DNA from 2 places in the Mesorhizobium sp. M0159 genome. Region 2 is predicted to be linked to the other one. Evidence: riboswitches for the same ligand, from Rfam matches in the RefSeq annotation. Region 2 holds a riboswitch; the other holds the start of a gene.
The links. Region 2 has a riboswitch for thiamine pyrophosphate ahead of thiB (thiamine ABC transporter substrate binding subunit). Riboswitches for the same ligand answer to the same signal wherever they lie in the genome.
Positions count from the first base shown of each region.

Region 1 (7,205 bases), on a different contig from region 2:
TTACCGTTTTTCAGGAAATCCGCCTTCCTGAAACGGCGACCCCGGCCGGGTACAGCGCCCTGATCGGAGCCTACAGGCTCGCCGTGCCCTTGCCCCGTAGGTTGTTCGCCACGGGCGAGCATCATCGCATTACCGAACGGGATGGCTGGCGGATCATGACCCCCCGCCATGCCCCAAATCCTACCCTCGAAGGCCACCTGACCTTTGCGCTCAAGTACGAGGGACTGGACCTTGCCGTCCTCAAGCGGCTGTTCCAAGTGACCGGTCCCGCGCCGATCGAGGCGCTGGTCCGTGAAAGCCCGACCGGCAGTTATGCCCGACGCATCTGGTTTTTATATGAATGGCTGAGGGGCGCGCGTATCGATCTGCCGGACGCGAAGGCCGGACGATACATTCCGGTTGTCGATCCCGAGCTGCAGTGGCCGGGACCCGACAAGACCGCTTCGCGCTACCGCGTAAGGGACAATCTCCCCGGCACGCGTGAGTTCTGCCCTCTGGTGTTCCGCACCAAGATTCTCGAAAAATTCATCGGCCTTGAACTACCGCGGCGCGCGGAGGCAATCGTAGCGGACGTGCCGCGCGACCTTCTTGCTCGGACCGCCGCCTTTCTTTTGCTCAAAGACTCGCGATCAAGCTATGCGATCGAGGGCGAGCACCCGCCGCAAGATCGCATCCAGCGCTGGGGCCGCGCCATCGGCGAATCCGGCCGCTGGCCGATCAATCGCGATGAGCTGCTGCGTCTGCAAAGAATTGTACTTGGCGACGCCCGTTTCGTAAGACTTGGCTTCCGAAAAGAAGGAGGTTTCGTCGGTGAGCATGACCGAGACAACGGCACGCCCTTGCCCGATCACATCAGCGCTCGGCCCGAGGACCTGCCGCGGCTAATTGATGGAATGGCGGCGTTCGATCAGGGCCCCGCGCAAAACCTTGATGCAGTCGTAGCCGCCGCAATCCTCGCCTTCGGCTTTGTCTACATTCACCCGTTCGAGGACGGAAACGGCCGCATTCACCGCTACCTAATCCACCACGTCCTTGCCATGCGCGGCTTCAATCCGCCGGGAGTTGTCTTTCCCGTCTCGGCCGCGATCCTGGACCAGATCAACGAGTACAGGGGCGTGCTCGAGAGCTATTCGCAGCGCCTTCTGCCGTTGGTGGAATGGGAACCGACGCCGCAATTCAACGTCCGGGTGCTGAATGACACCGGTGATTTCTACCGGTTCTTCGATGCAACCCCGCATGCCGAATTCCTCTATGCCTGCGTTCAGCGGACGATCGAACGGGACCTTCCCCAGGAAACCGCATTTCTGCAGCGCTACGATCAGTTCCGACAGCAGGTGGACGCCTTTATTGACATGCCCGAGCGGTTGACCGATCTGCTCTTCCGTTTTCTTCACCAGAATGATGGACATCTATCGAACCGCGCGCGCGAAAAGGAATTCGCCGCGCTGACCAGTGACGAGGCAGGAAGAATCGAGGCGATCTACGCGCAAACCTTTGGTGCCCATTGAAGGTGTGATCATCAGGATCGATTTTTAGTCCGACGGTTTGCGTTTCCCTTGTCCCTGCCTTCATCTCCGACGCTTGACTTGTCGCCGAGACATGCACGATTTTTTCCGCACGGTCTGACCGACCGCCGATCAGCCGCGGCCAGAACGCGCTTGACAAACCGGAGCCGTCCCGTCCAACCTCACGCATTCACCAGGGGAGTCCCGGCAAGGGGCTGAGATACTGTTGGCATTCGCGGCGCAGTGACCCGTTGAACCTGATCCAGTTCATACTGGCGTAGGGACGGTGCAAGCGCTTTGCGGGAGTTTACGCCCGAGGTCCTGTTTCGGCAGGTCGCTAGAAGCGTCTTTTCATCCTTCCGGCACAGAACTGGGTCTCCAATGCAACGAGCAAAGGAGCCTCAAGATGAATGCCCTCACCCCCGCCGTCTCGACGGGACCGCTGCCTGCCTCACGCAAAATCCACAAATCCGGTACCATCCACCCGCAGCTCAGGGTGCCAATGCGCGAAATCTCCGTCCATCCGACGGCCGGCGAACCGCCCGTCACCGTCTACGATCCGTCCGGCCCCTATACAGACCCGACTGTCGAAACCAGCATCGAAAATGGCCTTGCACGGCTTCGCCACGAATGGATTACGGCGCGGGGCGATGTCGAGGCCTATGACGGCCGCCATGTCCGGCCGGAGGACAACGGATTCGCCGCGGGCGAACGCCTGACGCCGGAATTTCCCATTCGCCACCGACCGCTCAGAGCCAAAGCAGGCAAGGCGGTGACCCAGCTTGCCTATGCGCGCGCCGGCATCATCACACCCGAAATGGAGTTCGCCGCCATCCGCGAGAACCTTGGTCGCGAGATCCTGCACGGCAAGCTTGAGCGCGACGGCGAGGCTTTCGGCGCGACACTGCCCGATTTCGTCACGCCTGAATTCGTCCGCCACGAGGTGGCGCGCGGACGCGCGATCATTCCCGCCAACATTAATCATCCCGAGAGCGAACCGATGATTATCGGTCGCAATTTCCTGGTCAAGATCAACGCCAATATCGGTAACTCCGCCGTCACATCGTCGATGGCTGAAGAGGTCGAAAAGATGGTCTGGGCGATCCGCTGGGGCGCCGATACGGTGATGGACCTGTCGACCGGCCGCAACATCCACAACATCCGCGACTGGATCGTCCGCAACTCGCCGGTGCCGATCGGCACGGTGCCGCTCTACCAGGCGCTCGAGAAGGTTGGCGGCATTGCCCAGGATCTGACCTGGGAGGTGTACCGCGACACGCTGATCGAACAGGCCGAACAGGGCGTTGACTATTTCACCATCCATGCCGGCGTGCGGCTGCATTACATCCCACTGACCGTTGACCGGGTCACGGGTATCGTCTCGCGCGGCGGCTCGATCATGGCAAAATGGTGCCTGCACCATCACCGGGAAAGCTTCCTCTACGAGCACTTCGCGGAGATCTGCGACATCTGCCGCGCCTATGACGTCTCCTTCTCGCTCGGCGACGGCCTTCGTCCCGGCTCGATCGCCGATGCCAACGATGCGGCGCAGTTCGCCGAGCTGGAAACGCTTGGCGAGCTGACGAAGATCGCCTGGGCGAAGGATTGCCAGGTGATGATCGAGGGGCCTGGCCACGTGCCGATGCACAAGATCAAGCAGAACATGGACAAGCAACTCGCCGTTTGCGGCGAGGCGCCGTTCTATACGCTTGGCCCGCTGACGACCGACATCGCGCCGGGCTATGACCACATCACCTCCGGCATCGGCGCGGCGATGATCGGTTGGTTCGGCACCGCCATGCTCTGCTACGTCACGCCCAAGGAGCATCTCGGCCTTCCCGATCGCAACGATGTCAAGATTGGCGTGATCACCTACAAGATCGCCGCCCATGCCGCCGACCTGGCGAAGGGTCATCCGGCGGCGAAAGTCAGGGATGATGCCCTTTCCCGCGCGCGCTTCGAGTTCCGCTGGGAGGACCAGTTCAACCTGTCGCTCGACCCCGAAACCGCACGGTCCTTCCACGACCAGACCTTGCCCAAGGAGGCGCACAAGCTGGCGCATTTCTGCTCGATGTGCGGACCGAAATTCTGCTCGATGCGAATTTCCCACGACATCCGCGCCGAAGCGCAGAAGGAGGGCATGGCGGCGATGGCGGCGAAATACCGCGAGGGCGGCGATCTCTACGTGCCGGCGGACGAGACCGGCGCACCGCTTTCGCCACAGGCGCATGAGCCATCATGAAGGTGCTGGTCAAAGGGGCCGGCGTTGCCGGCCTCACCGCGGCCTTCGAGCTCGCCGCACGCGGCGCGGCGGTTTCCGTTGCCGAGACAAGGCCTGGCCTTGGGGGCAATGCGTCGTGGTTCGCCGGTGGCATGTTGGCGCCATGGTGCGAGCGTGAAAGCGCCGAGCAGCCGGTGCTGGATCTCGGATGCGACGCCGCCGACTGGTGGGACGCCGCAACGCCCGGCTTGGTAACACGACGGGGAACGCTGGTCGTGGCCGCGCCGCGCGATGCGGGCGAGCTCGACCGGTTCGCCAGCCGCACGTCGGGCTATCGGCGCGTCGAGGAAGATGAAATTGCCTTGCTGGAGCCCGACTTAGCCGGCCGCTTCCGCCGCGGACTGCTCTTTCCCGATGAGGGCCATCTCGATCCGCGCCAGGCGATGGCAGCGCTTCATGACAAGCTCGCGGCCATGGGTGTCGAATTCCACTTCGGCGCCGACGCCCAGCATGTTTTTGGTTTCGATCGTCAGATCGATTGCACGGGAATGGCAGCCGCCGATGACAGGTTGCGCGGCGTTCGCGGCGAAATGCTCATCCTGCGCACCCCTGATACCTCGCTGTCGCGCCCGGTCAGGCTGCTGCATCCGCGCTTTCCACTCTATGCAGTGCCGCGCACCGACCACCGTTTCATGGTTGGTGCGACGATGATTGAAAGCCAGTCCGCCGGACCGGTTACGGCGCGCTCCATGTTGGAGCTGCTGGGTACCGCCTATGCCCTCCATCCGGCCTTTGGCGAGGCCGAGATCGTTGAAACCGGTGTTGGCGTCCGTCCAGCCTTTCCCGACAATTTGCCGCGCGCCGAAACGAACGGTGAGATCATCGCGATCAACGGGCTCTATCGTCACGGTTTTCTCCTGGCTCCCGCCATGGCGCGCCAGGCTGCCGACCTGGTTTTCAATCAAGACGGAACCAAGGAGCTTGCTCATGAAACTGATGGTCAACGGCAAAGTGCATGAGGTTGCCGCCACCACGCTGGCCGAGCTGCTTGCCGCGCTTGACTATGAGGGCGATTGGCTCACGACCGCCGTCAACAACGACCTCGTGCACAAAGCCAGCCGGGCGGAATTCCAATTGAACGACGGCGACCGGATCGAAATCCTCTCGCCGATGCAGGGAGGCTAACATGTTCGAACTTCTCGGGACGACGCTTCCCTCCCGCCTGCTTCTCGGCACGGCTCAATATCCTTCGCCGGCTATCCTTTCCGATGCGGTCAAGGCGTCGGGCACGTCGGTGCTGACCGTCTCCTTGCGCCGTGAAATGGCAGGCGGCAGGGCCGGCGAAAAATTCTGGTCGTTGATCCGCTCGCTCGGCGTCAGAATCCTGCCCAACACTGCTGGCTGCCACTCCGTCAAGGAAGCGGTCACGACTGCGAAAATGGCGCGCGAAGTCTTCGGTACGAGCTGGGTCAAGCTCGAAGTGATCGGCAACCACGACACCCTGCAGCCGGATGTGTTCGGTCTGGTCGAAGCCGCCCGCATCCTGTGCGAGGACGGTTTTGCTGTATTCCCCTATACTACCGACGACCTTGTCGTTGCCGAGCGGCTGCTTGCGGCGGGCTGCAAGGTCTTGATGCCGTGGTGCGCGCCGATCGGTTCCGCTCTCGGACCGATCAACATCACGGCGCTGCGCTCGATGCGCGGACATTTCCCAGGCGTTCCGCTGATCGTGGATGCGGGGCTCGGACGGCCGTCGCACGCGGCAACCGTCATGGAGCTCGGCTTTGACGCCGTACTCCTGAACACCGCGGTCGCCAAGGCGGCCGATCCGGTCGGCATGGCGCGTGCGTTCGGCAAGGCGGTCGAGGCCGGTCGTGAAGCTTTCAACTCGGGAATGCTCGAACCGCGCGACGTCGCCGTGCCGTCGACGCCGACAATTGGCAGGGCAGTTTTTTCATGAAGCTCGACCCCTTCTACCTGATCGTCGACAGCGCCGCCTGGATCGAACGGCTGGTGCCGCTTGGCGTCAAGCTGGTTCAGTTGCGCATCAAGGATAGGGACGAGGCCACGTTGCGGACGGAAATCCGCCGCGCGAACGGCGTCTGCGCGGTCCATGGTTGCCAACTGATCGTCAACGACCATTGGCGCACGGCAATCGAGGAAGGCTGCGACTTCGTCCATCTCGGCCAAGAGGATTTGGCTGCGGCCGACCTGCTGGCGATTAAGTACGCCGGATTGAAGCTCGGGCTCAGCACGCACGATCATCTCGAACTGGAAACGGCTATCGCTGCCGAGCCCGACTATATCGCGCTCGGCCCCATCTATCCCACCATCCTGAAGCAGATGAAATGGGCGCCGCAAGGGCTCGAACGGATCAGCGAGTGGAAGCGCCGGGTCGCACCGATCCCATTGGTCGCAATAGGCGGCCTCAACCCCGACCGGCTCGACGGTGTCTTCGAGGCTGGTGCGGACAGCGCGGCGGTGGTCACCGACATCACGTTGAATGCCGATCCCGAAGCGCGCACGCGAGAATGGATCGAAAAGACAAAGCCATGGCGCTGAGTCGAGAACCGCATGTGCTCGTGGTCGGCGGATCAGACTCCAGCGGTGGGGCTGGAATTGCACGCGATATCGAGACGATCGCTTCCATTGGCGTGCGCACCTGCCTGGCTGTCACAGCGCTGACGGTGCAGACGCACGAAGCCGTGATGGAAATCCATCCTTCGCAGCCCGATCTTGTGGCCGATCAGATGCGCGCCGCGCTGCAGGCCAACAAGGTGGCGGTAATTAAGATCGGCATGCTCGCAACGGCCGAGATCGTCGTTGCCGTCGCGGCTGTGCTACGCGAAAATCCGCAGGTGCCGGCAGTGCTCGATCCGGTGCTGGCCTCGAGCTCCGGCCGGGGGCTTCTGGAAGCAGGTGCCATCGCTGCCATGAGGCGCGATCTGATGCCGCTTTGCTGCCTTGTGACCCCCAATCTCCTCGAGCTGGCGGTCCTTGTTGGTGCGGAACCGCCAGCCGACGAGAGCGACGCGGTGAGACTGGGACGGAAATTGCTGGCAGCCGGCGTGCCGGGCCTGCTGATCAAAGGGGGCCATGCATCAGGACCTCGATCAACCGATATTCTGTTGCGTTCCGATCAAGAACCAATCCGCTTCGACGCACCTCGTCTTGTCGCATCAATGCGCGGGACGGGTTGCATGCTGGCTAGCGCGATTGCGGCGCATCTGGCGAAGGCGAAGCCGCTCGAAGACAGTGTGCGCGAAGGCAAGCGGCTTGTCTTGGCCATGTTTAAGAAGAATGCAGCAGACCGACGAAACTTGTAAGATTTTCCAACTCTCGAAAGACACGCCTGCCTCTCGCGGGTCCGGGCTGGTAATTTCCCCTCCTAATTCACCTCACTCGACAGGAGTAGTTTGACGCCCTCGCCAGGCGGCGACCGCGAGATCAACGATGGCGAGGCGGCCGTCGTGCGCCGT
Region 1 is NZ_JAMYTF010000015.1:5,123-12,327, forward strand. Features, by position in the region: gene NKJ32_RS16570 (Fic family protein) at 1-1,508, shown strand, start outside; TPP riboswitch at 1,691-1,807, shown strand; gene thiC (phosphomethylpyrimidine synthase ThiC) at 1,912-3,747, shown strand; gene thiO (glycine oxidase ThiO) at 3,744-4,745, shown strand; gene thiS (sulfur carrier protein ThiS) at 4,714-4,911, shown strand; gene NKJ32_RS16590 (thiazole synthase) at 4,913-5,686, shown strand; gene NKJ32_RS16595 (thiamine phosphate synthase) at 5,683-6,288, shown strand; gene NKJ32_RS16600 (hydroxymethylpyrimidine/phosphomethylpyrimidine kinase) at 6,279-7,052, shown strand.
Region 1: another riboswitch for thiamine pyrophosphate. It lies ahead of thiC (phosphomethylpyrimidine synthase ThiC); the one in region 2 lies ahead of thiB (thiamine ABC transporter substrate binding subunit).

Region 2 (7,205 bases):
GCGCACATAGCCTTCCTCCGGCGTGTCGCCGTAAAGTAGCCCGTCTACGCCGGCAAGAAATGAATCGCGGTCGCGCGACCCGACACCGGGCGCGCCGAACTGGCGGGCGTGGCGCTGCGCGAGGTCGATACGCTGCGGCGTGTTGGGGTGCGTCGCCAGGAAGTCGAGGCTGGCGTCGGTGGCGCCGCTGATCGAGCGGAAATCGGTATAGGCCGACATCGACTGCAGGAAGCGGCCGGCGGCGTAGGGATCGAAACCGGCTTCGCCGATCGACTTGATGCCGATGGCGTCGGCCTCCAGCTCCTGATTGCGCGAGAACTGGGCCAGCCTCAGCTTGCCGCGGATCAGCGCCGCCTTGGCCGTCGGGTTGTCGCCGAGCACATCCGAAACGACCTTGGTCGCCAACCCCTCCTCGGCTTCCAGCTGCTGGCGCTGCAGGCCGTGGTTGGCCGTAACGTGGCCCATCTCATGCGCGATGACGGCGGCAAGCTCGGCGGAATCGTTGGCCAGCGCCAGCAGCCCGCGGGTGATGTAGAGATAGCCGCCCGGCAGCGCGAAGGCATTGACGTTGGGCGAGTTGAGGATGGTGATGCGGTAGGTCTGGGTTGGGTTGGCCGACACCACGGTCAGTCTGCCGACGATCTTGGCCACCATGCGCTCGAGCTTGGGGTCGGAATACTCGCCGCCATAGGTGGCGAGGATGCGCGGGTGCTGCGCCTTCGCCAGTTGAGCGAGCTTGCCGTTGGCGGCGACATTGTCGACCGTGATCGGCTTGTCGGAGGGCTGGAAGCCCGATTCCTGCACGTCGGGAGGCGTGAACATCTGGCAGCTTGCCAGCGCCACGGCAAGACCGGCCAGCGCCAGAAAGCGCGCCAGCGGTTTCACCCTCCGATTGTCGATGCCGGTCGGCAGATCGGCGTCCTTTCAAGTCCTGGCACGTGACCGCGAAAATCGGGCGCGATTTCCGGAAAGCATCACGCGCAAAATCAAGTGCTACGGCGTCCTTCGTGCGTCCGACAGATACGAGGCAGCAAGGGCAAATCACGGTCTAGGCCGGACCAGCTCCTGGCGGACCTAGCCACACTACCTCGACCATGGCAAGCAAGCGCCGCTTCGCCTTCCGCCGGTTTGACCATAAATTATGTCCGCTTCCGGGCAACATCTCGTGATCCAGCCGCAAAGGGACCCGAGCCGATATAGCGTCGGAATGCCTCCGGTCCAGCCCCGACGAAAAAATCGGCCGCGGTGCCCGTCGCGGCAACCGTGCCACCATCCAGGAAAACCATGTTTTGGCCGATACGGCGCGCATCGTCCGGCTGGTGCGTGACGAATAGCACCGTCATGCGCTGCTCCGAATGGACGTCGGCCACCAGGTCGAGCATGTCGTCGCGCAGTGCCGGTCCGAGCGAAGCGAACGGCTCGTCGAGCAACAGCACCGGCCGGTCGCGCACCAGGACGCGGGCGAGCGCGACGCGCTGCCGCTCGCCGCCCGAGAGTTCGCGCGGCAGCCGGCTTTCCTTGCCGGCAAGGCCGACGCGCTTCAGCGCTGCGGCGATTGCGGCGCGGTCAGCCTCGCTCAGCCTGAGCGAAGGCGAGCGGCCGAGCCCGACATTCTGCTCGAGGGAAAGATGGGCAAACAGGTTGTTTTCCTGGAACACCATCGATACCGGCCGCGCTGATGGCGGCGCAGTGCTGACGTCGGCGCCGCCGATCAGCACGCGGCCCGACCGCGGCGTCTCGAAGCCGGCCACCAGATTGAGCAGCGTCGACTTTCCCGAACCGCTCGGCCCCATAATGGCGGTGATTTCCGACGCCGGGAAATCGACATCGAATATAAGCGGCGTTTCACCATAGCTGAACGAGACATTATCGAGTCGTACGGCCGCGCCTTTTTCCACCGAAATGGACCGTTCCGGGCTGGTCGGCATCATGATTTCTCGCCCCTTCCCAGCCAGTCCGCGGCCAACACCAGCGCCAGGCAGACAAGGCCGAGCAGCAGCGCCAGGCCGGCGGCATCCTCAGTGCGGTAACTGCCCATGCGCGCCAGCAGCAGATAGGGCAAGGTCTGCACGGAATCGCTGCCGAACAGCGCAATGACGCCGAGATCGCCAAGCGACAGCGCCATGGCGAAAGCGAAGCCGGTGGCGAGCGGCCGCCGCAGCGACGGCCAGTCGACCAGCCGCAACCGGTTCCAGCCCGAGATACCAAGCTGTGCGCAGAGCCGTTCGTGGCGTTCGCTCGACGCGTCATAGGCAGGGCGGATGGCGCGGATGGCGAACGGCATCGCCATCACCGCATTGACCGCAACGACCATGACAGGGGCGATCGCAAAGACATCGCTGACGGTGCGCAAGAGCAGGAACCAGCCGGCGCCGATGACGATGGGCGGCACCACCAGGACGAACCCCGCACCGGTGTCGGCCAGATGTTCGAGCAGTGTCCGCCGGCCTGTCCGCCGGGTGAGCGCCAGCGCCCGGCGCGCCATGACCAGCGACAGCGACAACGCCACAGAGAGCAGCGCCGATAGGAGGGAGAGCACGGCACTGGTCGCCGTCGCTTGCCGCACCGCGCTCTCGCCGGCCAGGCGGCCGAGATCGGCGCCAAGCCCGGCTGCCAACGTGGCCGCCATCGGCCCGGCGACAAACAGCAGTGCCAGCCCGATCGCCAATGCGTTCAGCACGGTCTCGGCCGCACCGGCTGAAAAATACCGGCGCGGCGCCACCGGCAGATTGGCATCCCCTACCATATTGGCGCCGAGCCGCGTCAAGGCCAGCACGACGACGAAGGTCAGGGCAATCTGCAGCAGGGTCAGCGTCACAGCCCGCGCCGGGTCGAAGTCGAAACGCAGCGCCTGGTAGATGGCAACCTCGAGCGTCGTCGCGCTGGGTCCGCCGCCGAGCGTAAGCACGATGGTGAAGGAGGTGATGCACAGCATGAAAACGAGCCCTGCAACGCCGGGCAAGGCCGCACGCAGCGGCGGCCATTCGATCAGCCGGAAGGCCGGCGCAGCGCCCATGCCAAGCTGGCTCGCCAGCCGCCATTGGTCGGCCGGCACGGTCTGCAACGCCTCCAGGAACAGCCGCGTCGCCAGCGGCAGGTTGAAGAAGACATGGGCGACGAGTATGCCCGACAGGCCATAGATGCCGGGCCAGCTCTGGCCGCCTAGCGCGCCCAGCGTGCCGGCAAAATAGCCGGCGCGGCCATAGAGCGCCAAGACACCGAGTGCGGCAACAATGGCCGGCAGCGCCAGCGGCACGGCGAAAAGCTGGAGGATGAAGCCTCGCCCGAAAAAACGTGGATGCCGCGACAGGGCACGCGCGACGAACAGCGCCGGTGCAACGGAGAGCAGGGTCGACAGCAGAGCCTGCCAGAGCGTGAAACGGACGACGCGCAAGAGATAGGAATCGAAAGCGGAGGCGGCGCCGGACAGGTCGCGTGTGGCTTCGACGACGAGCCCGGCGAATGCACCGCCGATCAGCAGCGCGATGGCGGCGAGCGCGACGATGCCGGCAGTGACGCGGGGATCGGCCGGATGACGCGTACGCATGTCGCGCTACCCGACACTACGACAGGTGTTGATCGAAGGAAATACCTGACAATGGCCGAGCCCACCCCTCTCTGGCCTGCCGGCCATCTCCCCCTCAAGGGGGGAGATTGCGCACTCAGCCGCCTTCGCCAATCTCACAAGTGGCAGGATGAGGAGAGGCGACAAAGCTGCCGATCTCCCCCCTTGAGGGGGAGATGGCCGGCAGGCCAGAGGGGGGTGGCTTGGCGCAAACATCCGACGAGGCTTGAGCCCTACTTGCTCATCACCGCCAGCCACTCGTCGACCCAGGCCTTGCGATTTGCGGCGACGTCTTCCGGGCTGAACAGCAAGGTCTTGGTCGGCTTGACCAGCTTATCGAACGCCGGGTTGAGCGGCTTGTCGGTTTTGCCGGCCGGGAACATCCAGTTGGTTTCGGGAATGACATCCTGGAACTTCGGTCCGGTCATGAAGGCAATGAACTTTTCTGCCAGCGGGTTCTTCGCACCCTTGGTGGTGATCCCCGCAACCTCGATCTGCAGATATTCGCCCTCCTCGAAGGACGCCGCCTGGTAGCGCTCGGTGTTTTCGGCGACCATGTGGTAGGCCGGCGAGGTGGTGTAGGACAGCACCATCGGCGCCTCGCCCTTGGTGAACAGGCCGTAGGCCTCGCTCCAGCCCGGCGTTACCGTCAGCACCTTCGCCTTGAGTTTGGCCCAGGCTTCCGGCGCCTTGTCGCCGTAGACCGACTTGACCCACAGCAGCAGGCCAAGGCCCGGCGTCGAGGTGCGCGGATCCTGGATGACGATCTTCTCTCCGGCATCGCCCTCGACCAATTCCCTGAGGCTCTTCGGCGGGCTCTTCAGTTTTTCGGTATCGTAGACGACGGCGAAATAGCCATAGTCGAACGGCACGAAAATATCGTCGCTCCAGCCGCCCGGCACACTGACGCCCGACACGGCGCCGTGCGGCGAAAACAGGCCGGTTGCCTTGGCGTCGGCGGTTACGTTGGTATCGAGGCCAAGTACGATATCGGCCTTGGTCGCGGCGCCTTCCAGCTTCACACGATTGAGCAGCGCCACGCCGTCGGCGACCGAGACGAATTCGACGACGCAACTGCATTCGGCCTCGAAGGCCTTCTTCACCGCCGGTCCCGGACCCCAATCGGCGGTGAAGCTTTCATAGGTATAGACCGTCAGTCTATCCTGTGCCGATGCCTGCCCTGGCAGGGCGAGCGCGGATGCCGCAAGCAGGACAATTGAGACAAGAGAGTGGAAAAAACTGCGCATCGGCGCCTCCTTCGTTCGCGTTGAAAGGAATTGAGGCGTCGGGCTGTCCGAAACGTCTAATCCCTCCGCCGGTACAAACCGGATCAGGTTCAGCGGGTTGGCAGTCTTGCCTCTCAGCCGGTCCGCGAAGATCGCGTCCGGCACCCCGTTAGAGCGTTTCGACACATAGGCCCGGCCGAAGTGCTGCGCAAGCGGAAGTTTGCCGGGCATCCAAAGCCCAGCCTTCCGTTTCGTCTGCCGTTTCATCTTCCGTTTCCGGGGCAGGGCTGGTAAGGGCCACGAGATATGAGCACATTCACCATCCTGCTTGGCGGCGATCTCATCCGCACGCCGCTGCTCGACCGCCAGGTCGAAGGCTCGCGCGTCATCGCCGCCGATGCCGGCATCGGCCATGCCCGCATGCTGGGCCTGAGGCCGGAACTCTGGGTCGGCGATTTCGATTCGGTGCCTGCCGAGTTGCCGGAGGATCTGGCCGCCGTGCCACGGCAGGTGTTTCCCGCCGAAAAAGACAAGACCGACGGTGAACTCGCTATCGCCGCCGCACTCGAACGTGGTGCGACCAGCCTTGTGCTCGCAGGCGCCTTCGGCGGCAAACGTACCGACCACATCTTCCTGCATCTGGCGCTAAGCGTCCGGCTGGCGGAAGGCGGAACGGAAGTGCTTTTGACCAGCGGCGCACAGGAAGGCATTCCTTTGCTGCCTGGAAAGACTGGCTTCGACTATGTCGACGGCACGCTGTTTTCGGTGCTCGGCTTTTCGGATCTCGCCGGCCTGACAGTCACCGGCGCCAAATGGCCGCTCGACCATGTCGAGGTTGCGTTCGGCTCGTCGCTGACCATTTCCAACGAGGTCAGGGGCCGGTTGGAAATCGCGCTGGCCAGCGGCCGCGCGCTGCTGCTCGCGCATCCCTACCCTCTTCCGGAAAGCTGAGCCCAGAAAGCTGACATGGCGCCGCCGCTTCTCAATCTCGACGGGATAAAGCTGACATTTGGCGGCACGCCGCTGCTCGACGGTGCCGCCCTGACGGCCTCAGTTGGTGACAAGATCGCCCTGGTCGGCCGCAACGGCTCTGGCAAGTCGACGCTCCTCAAGATAGCCGCCGGGCTGATCGAACCGCAGGACGGCGAAGTCTTCCGCCAGCCTTCGGCGACCGTGCGCTACTTGCCGCAAATGCCCGACATGGACGGCTTTGCGACTGTCCGCGCCTATGTCGAGGCGGGGCTCGGGCCGGCCGACGATCCCTACCGCGCCACCTATCTGATGGAGCATCTCGGCCTGACCGGCGAGGAACGGCCGAACGACCTCTCCGGCGGCGAGGCGCGGCGCGCCGCCCTCGCCCGCGTCATGGCGCCGGAGCCCGACATTCTCCTCCTCGATGAGCCGACCAATCATCTTGACCTTTCGGTCATCGAATGGCTGGAGGAGGAGCTTGCCCGCACCTCCTCGGCACTGGTCGTCATCTCGCATGACCGCCGTTTTCTCGAGCGCGTGTCACGCGCCACAATCTGGCTCGACCGCGGCCAGACCCGCCGTCTCGACAAGGGCTTTGGCTATTTCGAGGAATGGCGCGACACGGTGCTGGAGGAGGAAGAGCGCGAGCAGCACAAGCTCGGTCGCCAGATCGTGCGCGAGGAGCACTGGCTGCGCTATGGCGTGACGGCAAGGCGCAAGCGCAACATGCGCCGGCTCGGTGAATTGCAGACCATGCGCCAGCGCTTTCGTGGTCATCGCGGCGCCGAGGGTGCGGCGACGATGACAGCCAGCGACGCCGCCGAATCCGGCAAACTGGTGATCGAAGCCAAGAACATCGAGAAGAGCTTTGGCGATCTGACCGTGGTCAAGGGATTCTCGACCCGCATCCAGCGCGGCGATCGCGTCGGCCTGGTCGGGCCGAACGGCGCCGGCAAGACGACGCTGTTGAAGATGCTGACCGGCGAATTGAAGCCGGACGCAGGCACGGTGCGGCTCGGCACCAATCTGGAGATCGCCACGCTCGACCAGAAGCGCGAAGCCGTCGACCCGCAGGAGACACTGGCGCAGTATCTGACCGACGGGCGCGGCGAGAACCTCGTCATCAATGGCGAGCAGCGCCACGTCGTCTCTTACATGAAAGACTTCCTGTTCAAGCCGGAACAGGCGCGCACGCCGGTGCGCGAGCTTTCGGGCGGCGAGCGGGCACGGCTGATTCTCGCACGCGTTTTGGCGCGGCCGGCAAACCTGCTTGTGCTCGACGAGCCGACCAACGATCTCGACATGGAGACGCTGGAGCTGCTGCAGGAACTGGTCGCCGGTTTTGCCGGCACGGTGATCCTGGTCAGCCACGATCGCGATTTCCTCGACCGCACCGTGACCAGCATCATCGCGCCGGATGGTGACGGCCGCTGGATCGAATA
Region 2 is NZ_JAMYTF010000001.1:259,923-267,127, reverse strand. Features, by position in the region: gene NKJ32_RS01305 (M48 family metalloprotease) at 1-885, opposite strand, end outside; gene thiQ (thiamine ABC transporter ATP-binding protein) at 1,140-1,931, opposite strand; gene thiP (thiamine/thiamine pyrophosphate ABC transporter permease) at 1,928-3,547, opposite strand; gene thiB (thiamine ABC transporter substrate binding subunit) at 3,799-4,812, opposite strand; TPP riboswitch at 4,856-4,970, opposite strand; gene NKJ32_RS01285 (thiamine diphosphokinase) at 5,098-5,742, shown strand; gene NKJ32_RS01280 (ABC-F family ATP-binding cassette domain-containing protein) at 5,758-7,205, shown strand, end outside.